2 regions of the Lysobacter brunescens genome follow, and region 2 is predicted to be linked to the other one. Evidence: predicted binding sites of a transcription regulator. Region 2 holds the regulator's gene; the other holds the start of a gene.
The links. The regulator HrcA, encoded in region 2, represses chaperone genes, less so after heat shock. The targets are predictions, from matches to a motif close to TTNGCACTCNNNNNNNNNGAGTGCNAA.
Positions count from the first base shown of each region.

Region 1: ACFQ0E_RS18130 (co-chaperone GroES) is a predicted target of HrcA. The motif match lies at 1,954-1,980, and genes of this name have one in related genera.

Region 1 covers NZ_JBHTIF010000005.1:262,076-270,196, forward strand. The annotation lists gene groL (chaperonin GroEL) at 1-1,511, opposite strand, end outside; gene ACFQ0E_RS18130 (co-chaperone GroES) at 1,617-1,907, opposite strand; gene ACFQ0E_RS18135 (hypothetical protein) at 2,312-2,818, shown strand; gene ACFQ0E_RS18140 (hypothetical protein) at 2,843-3,268, shown strand; gene ACFQ0E_RS18145 (hypothetical protein) at 3,482-4,105, opposite strand; gene ACFQ0E_RS18150 (putative Ig domain-containing protein) at 4,111-8,121, opposite strand, start outside.
Region 2 covers NZ_JBHTIF010000004.1:190,349-198,469, forward strand. The annotation lists gene ACFQ0E_RS16235 (prephenate dehydrogenase) at 1-550, opposite strand, end outside; gene dnaJ (molecular chaperone DnaJ) at 666-1,793, opposite strand; gene dnaK (molecular chaperone DnaK) at 1,895-3,817, opposite strand; gene grpE (nucleotide exchange factor GrpE) at 3,979-4,509, opposite strand; gene hrcA (heat-inducible transcriptional repressor HrcA) at 4,583-5,662, opposite strand; gene recN (DNA repair protein RecN) at 5,894-7,561, shown strand; gene fur (ferric iron uptake transcriptional regulator) at 7,685-8,086, opposite strand.

The sequences.
Region 1 (8,121 bases), on a different contig from region 2:
AGCGCGGTGCGGGTGACCTTGGTCGGATCCAGGATGCCGGCTTCGACCATGTCGACGAATTCGCCGGTGGCCGCGTTGTAGCCGAAGTTGCCCGTACCTTCCTTCACCTTGTTGACGATGACCGACGGCTCTTCGCCGGCGTTGGTCACGATCTCGCGCAGCGGGGCTTCCATCGCGCGCAGGGCGATCTGGATGCCGTGGTTCTGGTCTTCGTTGATGCCCTTGACCGCTTCGACGGCGACCTTGGCGCGGATCAGCGCGACGCCGCCGCCCGGGACGATGCCTTCTTCCACGGCAGCGCGGGTGGCATGCAGGGCGTCTTCGACGCGGGCCTTCTTTTCCTTCATTTCGATTTCGGTCGAGGCGCCGACCTTGATCACGGCCACGCCGCCGGCGAGCTTGGCGACGCGCTCCTGCAGCTTCTCGCGGTCGTAGTCCGACGAGGTCTCTTCGATCTGGGCCTTGATCTGCTTGATGCGGGCCTGGATGCCGTCGGCAGCGCCGGCGCCATCGATGATCGTGGTGTTTTCCTTCGAGACCTGGATCTTCTTGGCGCGGCCGAGATCCTTGATCGTGGCCTTCTCGAGCGACAGGCCGACTTCTTCCGAAATCACGGTGCCGCCGGTGAGGATGGCCATGTCTTCCAGCATCGCCTTGCGGCGGTCGCCGAAGCCCGGGGCCTTCACGGCGCAGACCTTCACGATGCCGCGGATGGTGTTGACCACCAGCGTCGCGAGGGCTTCGCCTTCGACTTCTTCCGCCACGATCAGCAGCGGCTTGCCGGCCTTGGCCACGCCCTCGAGCACGGGCAGCAGGTCGCGGACGTTCGAGATCTTCTTGTCGTGCAGCAGGATGAACGGGTCGTCCAGCTCGGCGGCCATTGACTGCTGGTTGTTGACGAAGTACGGCGACAGGTAGCCGCGGTCGAACTGCATGCCCTCGACGACGTCGAGTTCGTTGTCCAGGCCCGAGCCTTCTTCAACGGTGATCACGCCTTCCTTGCCGACCTTCTTCATCGCGTCGGCGATGATGTTGCCGATCGACTCGTCGGAGTTGGCCGAGATCGTGCCGACCTGGGCGATCGCCTTGTCGTCGGTGGTCGGCTTGCTGATGGCCTTCAGCTCGGCGACGGCGGCGGTGACCGCCTTGTCGATGCCGCGCTTGAGGTCCATCGGGTTCATGCCGGCGGCGACGGCCTTCATGCCTTCGCGGATCAGCGCCTGGGCCAGCACGGTCGCGGTGGTGGTGCCGTCACCGGCGTTGTCGGAGGTCTTGGACGCGACTTCCTTCACCATCTGCGCGCCCATGTTCTCGAACTTGTCGGCCAGTTCGATCTCCTTGGCGACGGACACGCCGTCCTTGGTGATCGTCGGGGCGCCGAAGCTCTTCTCGAGCACGACGTTGCGACCCTTCGGGCCGAGGGTGGCCTTGACGGCATTGGCGAGGACGTTGACGCCGCGCACCATGCGGGCGCGGGCGTCTTCACCGAAACGGATATCTTTGGCAGCCATTGTTTGAAGCTCCGGAATTGGTTTGATTTCTTGGGGTGGGCTTCAACCCACCATTGCGACATCGATGCATTGGCGAGCGTGCGGCGGATGCGTCCGCCACGCGCATCAGCCGACGATCGCGAGGATGTCGTCTTCCTTGATGATCTTGTACTCGATGCCGTCCTGCTTGTAGGCGGAACCGGAGTACTGGCCGTAGATCACCTTGTCGCCGACCTTGACCTTCGGCGCGCGGGTGCCGCCGGTGGCGTCGATGAACTTGCCTTCGCCGACGGCGACGACTTCGCCCTTGGTCGGCTTTTCCTTCGCTGCGTCCGGGATGATGATCCCGCCAGCGGTGGTTTCTTCGGCTTCGATCGGCTTGACGACCAGGCGGTCGTAGAGCGGCTTGAGATTCATGTGAACCCTCGCAAGTGGTTGATTGGTGGAGAAAAGGGTGGCGATTTTAGCAGTCCCCCGGGGAGAGTGCCAAAGCCGCGGGCAAAAAACGCCCGGCGAGCCGGGACTGGCCGGAGATATGGGGTGGGCTGCGGGGGTTTCAAGGGCCCCGGACGGGGAAGGATCGGAGCGGGCTGGCCATGCCGACGGCCTCCCTTAACCGGGGACACCCATATTTCCCTCTGCCCCCTGGCCCAACCAAGCCCCACCCCCCCCAGCCCCCTCCAGCCCCCTCCCCCTCCCCAGGGACACCCACCATCCACCATCATCAATCCAACCAAGGACACCCACAACTCAGACTTCCCCGACACCCGGATCAGCACTTCCCCGACATCCCACCCGCACTGCCTCCGCGACACTGAGGCATGACCCGGCCTCGCTCGCAGATCGCCCCGCATCACAGTCCTGGCGCCTTCCACTGCGTACAGCGCTGCGTGCGCCGCGCCTTCCTCTGCGGCGTCGACCGCTACAGCGGCCAGTCCTTCGAGCATCGCCGGGGCTGGATCGAAGACCGCATCCAGCTCGTCGCCGAATGCTTCGCCGTCGCGATCGACGCCTATGCGGTGATGAGCAATCATCTGCATCTCGTGTTGCGTATCGACCCGGGCGAGACGCTGCGCTGGTCCGATGACGAGGTCGCCGCACGCTGGGTCCGCCTGTTTCCGCCGCGCAAGGACAGCGACGCCGCGATCGAGGCCAAATGCCTGCGTTTGCTGGCGAATCCAGAGCGGATCGAGACGCTGCGCGAGCGTCTCGGCAATCTCTCCTGGCTGATGCGCTGCCTCGTCGAACCCATTGCCCGCCGCGCGAATCGCGAGGACGGCTGCAAGGGGCGCTTCTGGGAAGGCCGCTACAAGTGCCAGGCTCTGTGAGACGAGCGCGCGATCCTCGCCGCCATGGCGTATGTCGACCTAAACCAGATCCGCGCGGGCATGGCCGACCGGCTTGAAACTTCGACCTACACCAGCGCAGCGGAACGTGTTTCGCAGGTGAGAGAGGGTCCGGCATCAGCGACTTCACCACTGAAGCCGATCGCGGGCAGCCTGAGACCCGCCGTCGATCTCACCACCGCTGATTATCTGCACATCCTCGACTGGACCGGGCGGCAGCTCGCGCCCGGCAAGCGTGGGCGCATTTCAGCAGATGCGCCCGCCGTCATCGCGAACATCGACTGCGACGCAACGCGCTGGGCCGCACGCGTCGCTGCATTCGGCAGCGGCTGGCACCGCGCCGCAGGCTCGGCACGGGATCTGATCGCCCTCGCCGAGCGGATGGGGCAGCAGTGGCTGGCGGGCATCCGACTGGCGTTGAAACTGGGGTGAAACATCGCCAGCGGACTGGACGCCCGGCCGGGAGGATGGCGCGTGGGCGATGGTTTATATGCGCTGCCCACGCGGCCTGCGAAGGGAGCGGACGCTGGATATTACTCACGTCCGCTTCGGCAGCAGGCAGGAAAGAAAGTGGGTGTCCCTGTCTTTTGCCTACCCAACTTGTACAGGAAAGAAAAGTGGGTGTCCCGGTTTTCTTGTGTACAGTTACACAGCCCGAAGATCCACCGCATATATCCCAGTTTCACAAACAAGGTACTGAACGCCGAGGCCGCGAATATCCATATAAAGACTAAAATCATAGCCAAAATCAAACCCATTTGAAGCCACATACCAGACGGCGCGGTAATCATTTGTCGCACCATAGACTGCCTCATTCAGTTGCCAATACTTTTCCTCGCAACCATCCATGACATCCCTGAAGCAGTCACCTATTGCAGACATGGCCTCACTAGAAGGCCAGGCATCATCACCATAAGAAATCGACTTAAACACATCCAAATCAACGAAAACGACGTTATTTTTCAAAAATGAATCAGCCAAGTCATGCTCATTGATTTTCGACAAAAAAACACGCATCCGCTCAACATCCTCACGAATCAACTGAGAAGAAGCCCTTATTCTCTCATTCGAATCGAACTGAGAATGCCCACCACTCTTTATTCGCAACAATGCAGACACATAACCTTCCGCATCAGGAAATGTTTGAAAGACAGACCGAAGCTCTTCTAACGAACAACTATCCATGAACAAGCCATAAAAATATGAATGGTCGAACGATCTTCCTTCTTCACACATCGATATCCAATCACGCAGCAATTGACTATCCATTTTTATCATTTCCTTGCAACGGGGAGAGGCGGCAAGAGAGCAGGGTCGATCTTCCATCTATCACGCAAGGCAATCACCCCAGCATTATATTCTCTCAATGAATTGCTATTAACAATGACAGCCCTAAGCTCATTGTGAAACTGTTTGCTGCCCGGGCCAGATACTTTTTCCCCATTTACGATAACAGTGTGGGCACCCCGAACACCAGTCCCCGGAACCACCCACTTAAGATCCAAAGTCCCAGTAGTAAATCTATGAACCTCATCCATAGAAACGCCCCATGACTTGAACTTCAGAGCCTCAACAACCATCATCCATTCATGTTTGGCACCGCCATTTCTAATACGTTCGGCAATAGCCTCGCGATATTTAGGAACTTGAAGAATAGTCCTTGCCTCACTTACGGTCAGATCATCCCACCAAGCATTGAATCCCTTCTTGACCGTGGGCACTCTACCGCTCGGCAATAGCTCAGCGATAGCACGATCCCGGCCCACATTAGCGACATTGCCTGCAAATCTATTCTCTAGGCTCGCAACATAAGCCTTGAAACTAGCGGGGCTATACCCCTTGGTCAAAGACCTAAGCTCAGTGCCCAACAGCCTCGTAATACTACCACCAGCAGCCGCAGACCACCCGCTCGCTCTTGGCATCCTGATGCCAGCCTGAGCATCAGGAATCTCGGTAACGAGGCCTCCTGTAATGGTGGCGGGCACAGAAACGTATTTATTGAGAGCACCGCCGATGCCTAGCTTCGCCAATGCCCCAAGCTGTTCTCCGGACGCATCACTTTGAATCCTTGCATTCTCTCTCCTAGATATCAAGCCGACAGATCCCAGCTTTCGTGCGAACAGCTTGTCATCTCCAAGTGTGCCACTTTGCCACAGCGCGGATAGTCCAGCGACAAGCCAAAGCACTCTCGTTTGACCAGACATGACCGCAGCGTCAGAGATAGCAGAGGTCTTTCCAAGCTGATCAAAATGCGCACCATCCATATTGACAAAGAAATTTGCCATTCTGTTATGGAACGTATTAGTAATAGCCGCAGGTCGCGTGTGCGTCGCGAACTCATAGGAGTTCGTGAGAGTGGTCCTCATACCAGCCAGCACTGCTGACCGGAGAGTCCGATCATCCATTGACCTCACAGCAGCAAGGTCAAGCTGGGAGGCAATCAGGAGAGGGTGGTCCGCGTTTAGCCTCGATATTCCAGCCTTCAAATCGGACAGCATTCTGCGCCCAGACCCATCATCAAGAACGATTGCTGTATAAGCCTTCAAAACATTGCCGGTATTATCAATGAGCGCATTGTGATTTTCATAACGAGTCAACTGCTTTCCAGACATTCCCCCCTGAATCGGAAGCCGCAACTTTTCGAGCGCCTCCTGATACGCCTGAACTCGAGCCAACTCCATTTTCATATCGGATTGTTCACCGAACGATGAGGTCGGCTCCAGCATTTCCCCTCGTTTCGCGGCGTCAATATAACCTTGACCGGCAATAGATTCCGGCGGGTAATCAAACGTTATTCCTTCTTGAGAACGCAGGGGCACCCAGCTCAATCCGAACTGCGCATTAATCGCGCGGACGTCTTCATCACTATGCCTCCCATCATCATTCATATCGGCCGGCGGGCCGATTCTAGGATCGAAAGTTGGCCCTGAATGACGATCAGTTTCACCGGGCTCGAAACTAACCGTTGTGGGCTGCCTGCGCACACTCCGCGCCTGCCAAACCTGCTTGACGCTATTCACCTGATTATCAATCTGCCCCGTAATTCCACTGCCAATCGTGTCGCCGACTGCATTCACGAGGAAATCAACATTGTTCCAACTGGTACCCGGAGCATCAAATGCCCTGTTGACTGCATAACTGATCGCACCCTTCGCAAGGTTGATCGCCAGATGTTGTGCAACGACCTTGTTCCATTCGAACTTCGTGTAACTCGTCTGGGAATGACCGAAGGCGCCCCGTCCCCACGGGTTGATCTCAGTGTCCGTGGAAGTTCCTGGCTTGCCCATTCCACCGAAGACGCCTGCGGTGATCCCAGCCGTGGCCACGCTTGCAGCGAAGCCACGCAGACTGAACGACGCGTCCCTGCCTAGCGCACGATTCAATCCATATGTCGTGGCGTAAGAGGCAGCTGCGCCGGCCATCGCACCGGTGACTCCGCCGCCAGCTGCGCCCGCCACTCCTCCGCCCACGTAAGCGGCGGCTGCCGAGATCGCAACGCTTTCATAGTCGATCATCCCAGGGGCGCCATTGCCCAGTGGATCGAAGATTGCACGGTTGAGATCGCTGCTGTTTCCACCGAACGGGTTGACGGTGAAACGGAAGAAACGTCCCCAGTCGTACTGACCATTCAACATCAGGGCGCTGCCCTGTGTCGCCAGATTCCCAGCTGCCGCACCGGCTACAGGGCCGGCGTAGTAGCTGACGACGATATTGACCACGACGCCAATCAGCGTGGAAAGCCATTTGCATTTCTGCCCCGGCGGCGGCGGAATGAACGGCAGCGACGGCGTGATGTTGCCGATCGCATCATTCGCGTTGTAGGGCTTGAAGGTGCTGGCATCGTTCTGGCTGACCGAGACTTCGGGCACCTTCAACTGCGTGCCGGCGACCAGCTTGGCGTCGCGATCACCCATGCCATTGGCATCGGCGATGGTGTACCACAGCATGTCGGTACCGTAGACACGCTGGGCCAGGGTGGCGAGGGTTTCGCCCTCCAGCACCATGACCATCGAACCGCCTGCGGTGTACGGCGCACCGCCATTGAGCGTGGTTATCTGCGGGATCGAATAGGTACCGTTGTTGGTCCGGATCGAGCCGCCTTCCTTGATCTCCGCCTGCTGCTTGCCGGCCGCATGGACGAACAGGAAATTCGCCTTGGCGCCGGTGCTGTCCGCCACCTGGGTGAAGACGTTGCTCTCCAGCGTACCTTCGCGGCGCGTCATGATGGTGCCATCGCCCGTGTGGGTATAGGCCTTCACGCGATCGTGCAGCACCCCATAGTTCGTGGGAAGCGGCGTATTTTCGACTTGCTTGATCAGGCGGCCGAAATAATCGTAGGTCAGCGTATTCGTCGTCGCACGATACTTGTAGTACGAACTGCTGCCGGCCACAGTCTTTTCCTGCCAGCTGTCCCAGCCTTCGTACTGGAGGTTGTAGCTATGGGTGTTCCATTCGATATCGGCCGACTTGTAGCGGTAATGCACGAGACGGCCGGCCGCATCGTAGCCACTCCCGCCGGCAGCGGTGGTATAGAAGATCTCGCTCTTGTTGGTCAGTACGCCCAGATCGCTCCACTCGCCGGAGCTGGGTGTATTCATTTCGGGGTCGCGCCAGGTCGGCTGATTCTCACGATGCAGCGTCCGCTGCCAGGTCAGTCGACCATCGGCATCATAGGTCTGCTGTTCGGCCCCGTTCAGCCAGCCGCCGATGCTCATGTCGAATCCGCGGGGGTAACCTTCCTGGTCGAGAGGCGCAGCCACCGATTCGTTGGCCTGATAGTAACTGCGCGTTTCGACGAGTCGGCCTACGGCATCGTAGAAATAGCGCTTGGCGATGCCGTTCTCGGGCGTGCCCACCGTCTGCATGTGGAACTCGTACTCACGCTGGCCGCGCAGGTCATAGACCGAGCGCTGAACCATCGTGGTTTCCTGCCCATACTGATTCGCGCGCCGACGCGCCAGCAGCGTCACACGACCCGCCGCGTCGTACACCTGCTCGTAAGAGTCGAACTGGTTGCTCATCGTCATGGAGATCGTGGTGCCAACGGCGCCTGCCGCACCGGACAACACGCCATTGACGATACGCAGGCGATTCTCGGCATCGTACGTGAACCACTTGTCCTGCACCTGCGGTGGCAGTGGGTTGGAACCGGAAGACGATGTGGTCGCATAGACGGGGCCGGTCTCGCCTGCATCGGAGTACGGCGCGACCTCCATGCCCATGTCGAAGCTGTACGCTGCGCCTTCGGTCTCGCCGCCAATCCCCAAGGGCTGCTCTTCTCCATT
Region 2 (8,121 bases):
CATGACTGCGGACAACGGCAGCCTGGGCGAGATGCGTCGCATGGACCATCGCCTGGACCAGGGTCATCGCCCGGTCGTGATGCTCGGCATCGATGCGCACGACTTCGGCTTCGAGGGCGGCCAGCAGCTTGGCGAGCCAGTCGCGCCAATGATCGAGCCGCGCTTCGCACACCACCAGCACCCGCCCCTTCAGGGTCGGCGACTTCGGCGGCGCGGTCATCGGATGCAGGCCGACCACGTCGGCCTGCGAGCGGCACATCGCCGCCACCGGCGCCTGCTTGATCGAAGTGATGTCCAGCCACAGCCGACCGCGCTCCCGTCCTGCCGAGCGTGCGACGCAGTCGTCGATGATCGAGACGGTGTGGCGGATCGGCGCGGTGAACAGCAGTACGTCGGCGGCGTCCAGCACGTGATCGAGCGATTCGCTGGCCGGATCGACTGGGTCGAAGCCGATCACCGGCAGTTGCATCCGCTGCTCGAAGAACTGACGCAACCATCGGCCATAGGCGCCCTGGCTGCCAACGAGGCCGATCACTGGCGTGGAGGACATCGTTCCTGCTCCCGGGAAGGCCGGGCGAGCATGCGTGCAGCGGCGCCCGCATGCAAGACGCCCGCCGGGAAGGCGGGCGTCGAGCGTCGTGAAGCTTGCGCCGCGAGGCTCGGAATCAGGACGTCATGCGCTCCCAGAAGCTCTTCACGCCATCCATGAAGGTGCTGGAACGCGGCGAATGGCGCCGGGCTTCCTCGCCGACGAAGGTCGCCTCGAACTGTTCGAGCAGCTCGCGCTGCTGCGAGGTGAGGTTGACCGGGGTCTCGACGACGACGCGGCAGTAGAGGTCGCCGGTGCTGCGGCTGCGCACCGAGCGCACGCCCTTCTCGCGCAGGCGGAAGACCTTGCCGGTCTGGGTTTCGGGCGGGATGCGGATCTCGGCTTCGCCGCCGAGCGTGGGCACGCGCACAGTGTCGCCGAGCGCGGCCTGGGAGATGCGGATCGGCACTTCGCAGTGCAGGTCGTCGCCGTCGCGTTGGAAGATGTCGTGCTCGCGCACGCGCACATCGACGTACAGATCGCCCGGAGGCGCGCCGGCCGGGCCGGCCTCGCCCTCGCCCGACAGGCGGATGCGGTCGCCGTTGTCGACGCCCGCCGGAATCTTCACCGAGAGGACCTTCTCCTCCTCCACGCGCCCGGCGCCCCGGCAGCTCTTGCAGGGCGACACGATGCGCTTGCCGTTGCCGCCGCAATGCGGGCACGGCTGCTGCATCGCGAAGATGCCGCGCTGGAAGCGGACCTGGCCGCGTCCCTGGCAGGTGGCGCAGGTTTCGACCTTGCCGTCCTCCGAGCCGCTGCCCTTGCAGGGCTTGCAGTCGACCAGCGTGGGAATCTCGATGCGCTTCTCGACGCCGGCGACCGCCTCTTCGAGGTCCAGCTCCATGACGTAGCCGATGTCGGCGCCGCGACGCGGGCCGCGCGATCCGCCGCCACCGCCGAAGATGTTGCCGAAGATGTCGCCGAAGATGTCGTTGATGTCGGCGCCGTGGGCACCGCCGCCACCGCCGCCCATGCCGTGCTCGAACGCGGCATGGCCATGCGCGTCGTAGGCCCGGCGCTTGTTGGCGTCGGACAGCACTTCGTAGGCTTCCTTCGCTTCCTTGAACGAGGCCTCGGCGGTGGCGTCGTCCGGATTGCGATCGGGGTGGTACTTCATCGCCAGGCGGCGATAGGCCTTCTTCAGCTCGTCCTCGCCGGCATTGCGGGCCACGCCCAGGACTTCGTAGTAATCGCGTTTGCTCATGGAATGCCGGAGAAGTGTCGTGGAAATGCGCTGTCTTCAATGCGGAAACGGGAGCGCGCGGCTGGCCACGTCTCCCGTTCCCGTTGCCCCGACGAAGGGGATTACTTGTTGTCGTCCTTCACTTCCGTGAACTCGGCGTCGACGACATCGTCGTTCTTCGCCGAAGCCGACGGGCCGGGACCGGCGTCGCCGGGACCCTGCTGACCGGCGTTGGCGGCGGCCATCATCGGCTGCACGGCCTCTTCCAGCGCCTTCGACTTGGCTTCGATCTGCGCCTTGTCGTCGCCCTTCATCGCGGTCTCGACCTCGGCGATCGCACCTTCGACGCGGCCGATCATCTCGCCCGGGACCTTGTCGCCGTGGTCCTTGATCGCGCTGCGCGCGGCATGGATCAGGGCGTCGGCGTGGTTGCGCGCCTGCACCAGCTCGTGGAACTTCTTGTCCTCCTCGCGGTGCGCCTCGGCGTCCTGGACCATGCGCTGGATCTCGTCGTCCGACAGGCCCGAGCCGGCCTTGATCTCGACCTTCTGCTCCTTGCCGGTCTTCTTGTCCTTGGCGCTGACGTGCAGGATGCCGTTGGCGTCGATGTCGAAGGTCACTTCGATCTGCGGCATGCCGCGCGGTGCGGGCTCGATGCCGGACAAGTCGAAGCGGGCCAGCGACTTGTTGTACATCGCCTGGGCGCGCTCGCCCTGCAGCACGTGCACGGTCACCGCGCTCTGGTTGTCGGCCGCGGTCGAGTAGGTCTGCGTGGCCTTGGTCGGGATGGTGGTGTTCTTCTCGATGATCTTGTTGAACTCGCCGCCCAGCACTTCGATGCCCAGCGACAGCGGGGTCACGTCGAGCAGCAGCACGTCCTTCACGTCGCCGGCGAGTACGCCGCCCTGGATCGCGGCGCCGATGGCGACGGCCTCGTCCGGGTTCACGTCCTTGCGCGGCTCCTTGCCGAAGAACTCGGCCACCGCCGCCTGCACCTTCGGCATGCGGGTCTGGCCACCGACCAGGATCACCTCGCTGATGTCGCTGGCGCGCAGGCCGGCATCGTTCAGCGCGGTGCGGCACGGATCGATCGTGCGCTTCACCAGATCCTCGACCAGGGCTTCGAGCTTGGCGCGGGTGAGCTTGATGTTCAGGTGCTTCGGACCCGAAGCGTCGGCCGTGACGTACGGCAGGTTCACTTCGGTCTGCTGCGACGAGGACAGCTCGATCTTCGCGCGCTCGGCGGCATCCTTCAGGCGCTGCAGGGCGAGCGGATCCTTGCGCAGGTCGATGCCCTGGTCCTTCTGGAATTCCTCGACGAGGTAGTCGATGACGCGCTTGTCGAAGTCTTCGCCGCCGAGGAAGGTGTCGCCGTTGGTGGCCAGCACTTCGAACTGCTTCTCGCCGTCGACGTTGGCGATCTCGATGATCGACACGTCGAAGGTGCCGCCGCCGAGGTCGTACACGGCGATCTTGCGATCGGCGCCGTCGGCCTTGTCCAGGCCGTAGGCCAGCGCGGCCGCGGTCGGCTCGTTGATGATGCGCTTCACTTCCAGGCCGGCGATGCGACCGGCGTCCTTGGTCGCCTGGCGCTGGCTGTCGTTAAAGTAGGCCGGGACGGTGATGACGGCTTCGGTCACGGTCTCGCCGAGGTAGGCTTCGGCGGTCTTCTTCATCTTGCCCAGCACTTCGGCCGAGATCTGCTGCGGCGCCATCTTGCGGCCATCGCTGGTCGCGACCCAGGCGTCGCCGTTGTCGTGCGCCTGGATGGCGTACGGCACCAGATCGAGGTCCTTCTTGACTTCGGCGTCGGTGAACTTGCGGCCGATCAGGCGCTTCACCGCGTAGAAGGTGTTCTTGGGATTGGTGACGGCCTGGCGCTTGGCGCTGGCGCCGACCAGGACTTCGCCGTCCTTGGTGTAGGCCACGATCGACGGCGTGGTGCGGTCACCCTCGCTGTTTTCGATGACCCTGGCCTTGCCGCCTTCCATGATCGCGACGCACGAATTGGTGGTGCCGAGATCGATACCGATGATCTTGCCCATGACGGGATTCTCCGAGTCTGTGTTTTCTGGGGCGGTCTTGCCGCCGATGTTTCGTATGTATGGCGCGGTGGCGGGGTTTCAAGCGCCGCCTGCCGCGTTCGTCGGACCGCTGGTCGCGACGCCGTGCCCGGCGTCCCCCGCGACCGTGTCCGACCGGGGCGTCAGTCCTGCTTCGCGACCACGACCAGGGCCGGGCGCAGCAGGCGATCGTTGAGCAGGTAGCCCTTCTGGTAGGTCTGCGCGACCGCACCCGGGGCGATGCCCTCGGCGTCGATCATGCTCATGGCCTGATGGTGCTCGGGGTTGAAGGCCTCGCCAGCGGCCGGAGCCACGGCCACCAGGCCATTGGCTTCGGCGATGCGCTGCAGCTGGCGCAGGGTCAGCTCCATGCCGGCGCGCAGCGGGTCGCCTTCCGGCGCGGCGGCCAAGCCGGCCTCCATGCTGTCGAACAGCGGCAGCAAGTCGCCGAGCAGGCGCTCGTTGGCGAACTTGCGGGCCATCTCGACCTCGCGGGCCAGGCGCTTGCGCTGGTTGTCGAGGTCGGCGCGCTCGCGCAGGGATTCGGCGCGCAGCTGTTCCAGTTCGCCCTTGAGGCGTTCGATCATCGCCTCCGGGGTGTCCGCTACGGCCTCGGTCGAGGTCGTGTGCTCGCCCTGGGCCTGGGCATCCTGTGAAGTCTGGTCTTGGGTCATGTCCGTTCCGATGGCGGGAGATGGGAAGGGAAACCCCGCCGACCGCCGAGGGATGGGGACACGTTCGCGGGAATCAAGGGGCGCCGGGTCGCGTGGCGTCGTCCGGCCCCAACGCCTGGCTGAGCACGCTGGCCGCCGCCTCGACCACCGGGATCACCCGGTCGTAGGCCATCCGCGTGGGACCGATCACGCCGAGCACGCCCAGTGTCCGTCCGCCGGCGCCGTAGGGCGCAGTGACCAGCGATACACCGTCCAGCGGGGCCATGCCGGTTTCCTCGCCGATGAAGATGCGGACACCGGGCGCGCGCAGGGTGCGTTCGAGCACCTGCAGGATCTCGCGCTTGCTGGCGAAGGCCTCGAACAGCTCGCGCAGGCGGTCGAGGTTGGACAGGTCCTGCACGCCGATCAACCGGGTCTGGCCGGCCACCAGCATGTCCTCGACGTCGCTGGCCAGGGCCTGGTCGGCCAGCTCCAGCGCCCGGGTCATCAGCGATTCCATCTCCTGCCGCGCGGTCTGCAGCTCGGCCAGCAGCAGGGCCCGGGCCTCGGCCAGCGGCCGGCCGGCGAAATGGGTGTTCAGATAGTTGGCGATCCGCTCCAGCTCGCCGGGCTCGTAGCTGCGGCGGGTCTGCAGGATGCGGTTCTGCACGTCGTTGTCGGCGAAGACCAGGATCGCCAGCACCCGCTGGCCGTCCAGCGGCACGAAATCGACGTGCCGGAACGCGAACTGCTCGCGCTTGGGCACGCTGACCACGCCGACGAAATGGGTCATCGCCGAGACCAGCTCCGAGGCGCTGCCCAGCAAACTCTGCGTGCCGACGCCGGGCGACAGCTCAGCGCGCAGCCGGCCCAGTTCGCCGTCGGCCAGCGGCTGGATCTGCAGCAGGCTGTCGACGAACACCCGGTAGCCCTGCGCGGTGGGCACACGGCCGGCGGAGGTGTGCGGCGCCGCGAGCAGGCCCACGTCCTCCAGTTCGGCCAGGATGTTGCGGATCGTGGCCGGGCTGACGTCCAGGCCGGCATGGCGGGCCAGCGTCTGCGAACCCACGGGCTCGCCGTCGCGGATGTAGCGCGAGATCAGCGTGCGCAGCAGCAGCCGTGCGCGGGGATCGAGCACGAGGGGATCGGAACCTGGGTCGACCGGGCGATTCATGGCCACCGATATAGGCGTTGGCGCCGGCATGCGCAAGCATCGCGACAGACGCAGACCGGCCGCGCGTCTCCAACCGTGAGACGGCGGCGGCGTTCAATGCACCGCATGGCCCCGGCCCGGCCGGCGCGCCCGGGTTCCCGGTTCGGCGATATCCCCACGCCGCATCACGGAACCGGCGCTCCGGCCGTCGCCGAGGCCGGCCTGTCGCACTTTTGATGCACAATCCGCCCCATGCTGACACGCCTCACGCTTCGCGACTTCGCCGTCGTCGCCTCCACGGAACTCGAATTCGGCCCCGGGATGACCGTCATTTCCGGCGAAACCGGCGCCGGCAAATCCCTGCTGGTGGACGCCCTGGGCTTCCTCTCCGGCATGCGTGCCGACAGCGGCATGGTCCGCCATGGCACCGAACGCGCCGAACTCAATGCAGAGTTCGACCTGCGCGACCGCCCCGAGGCGGCCGACTGGCTCAAGGAACAGGAGCTTGATGACGACGGTGCCTGCCAGCTGCGCCGGACCCTGCGTTCCGACGGCGGCTCCCGCGCCTGGATCAACGGCCGCCCGGTCACCGTCGCCCAGCTCGCGGAACTGGCCGGGCTGCTGGTCGAGATCCACGGCCAGCACGAACACCAGGCCCTGTTGTCGAAGGCCAGCCAGCTCGAACTGCTCGACGCCTTCGGCCGCCATGCCCCGGCGCTGAAGGCCGTCCGCGACACCGCCGAGGCCTGGGCTGCGCTGCGCCGCGAGCGCGATGTCCTGGTTCGCGCCGGCGACGTCGGCGACCGCATCGACCTGCTCGACCACCAGTGGCGCGAGCTCGACAAGGAGACGCTGGAGCCGGCCTCGATCGCCGAACTCGCCGCCGACCACCGCCGTTTCGCCAACGCCGCCGGCCTGATCGACACCTGCGAACGCGCCCTCGCCCGCCTCGAAGGCGACGACGCGCCATCGCTGCTGCAGACCGTGCAGCACCTGCGCGGCGAGATCGCCCGCGCCCGCAACGACGAGCCCCGTCTGGACGAAGTCGACGGCATGCTCGACGCGGCTGCGATCCAGATCGACGAAGCCACCCGCCTGCTGCAGCGCATCCGCGACGACCTGGACCTGGACCCGGAACGCTTCGAGGCGCTGGAGGACCGGATCGGGCGCCTGCACGAGCTCGGCCGCAAGCATCGCGTCCCGCCCGAATCGCTGCACGAGGTCCGCGACCGCATCGCCGCCGAGCTGGACACCCTCCGCCATGCCGGGGAACGCCTGGCCGGTCTGGACGACGAGATCGAGGCCGCCGCCGGTCGCTGGCGCGAGGCCGCCGCACACCTCGGGGCAGCACGCCGCGAGGCCGCAGGCCGCCTGTCGCAGGCCACCACCGCCCTGATCGCCGATCTGGGCATGGGCGGTGGGCGCTTCGAGATCGCCCTGGAGCCGATCGACGACGGTCGCCCCGACCCGCAGGGCGCCGAGCGCGCCGAATTCCTGGTCTCGGCCAACGCCGGCCAGCCGCCGCGCCCGCTGCGCAAGGTCGCCTCCGGCGGCGAACTGTCTCGCATCTCGCTGGCGATCGAGGTCGCCGCACTCGGCTTGGACGCCGTGCCGACCATGGTCTTCGACGAAGTGGACTCGGGCATCGGCGGCGCCGTGGCCGAGATCGTCGGCCAGAAGCTGCGCGCGCTCGGCGCCAAGCGCCAGGTGCTGTGCGTGACCCACCAGCCGCAGGTCGCGGCCCAGGGCCACGCCCACTACCGGGTCAGCAAGGCCGAAGCCGACGGCATGACCCAGAGCGCGGTGCGCCGGCTCGACGCGAAGGAACGCCAGGAGGAACTGGCACGGATGCTCGGCGGCGTGGAAGTCAGCAAGGAAGCCCGCGCGGCGGCGAAGCGGCTGCTGGAAAACGTGGCCTGACAACACGGTGGTCTGACAAGACGTAGGTCGGGCCCGTGGCCCGACATCTCGTCCCGGGGAACAGGACGAGTGGGAATTTCGATCGGCATGTGACGCAGCGGACGCGTCGCGACGTTGCGCGACCTATTTCTTCTTGCGGACGTACAGCACCAGCGCGTGGGCCTCGATCTCGTAGCCGTATTCGGCGGCGATCTTGTGCTGCAGGGCCTCGATCTCGGCGTTCTCGAATTCGATGATCTTGCCGGTGTCGATGTCGACCATGTGGTCGTGGTGGTCGCCGCGGTCCAGTTCGTAGACGGCGTGGCCGCCCTCGAAATTGTGCTTCAGCACCAGACCGGCGGCCTCGAACTGGGTCAGGACACGGTAGACGGTGGCCAGGCCGATCTCGTCGCCGTCGTCCACCAGCTTCCGGTAGATGTCCTCGGCGGTCATGTGCCGGGGGCGGGCCTGTTCCAGCAGCTCCAGCACGCGCATGCGCGGGTGGGTCACCTTCAGGCCGAGTTTGCGCAGGTCTCTGGATTCCATGGGGCGCTCCTGGTGCGATCCGGGGGGCACGGCGT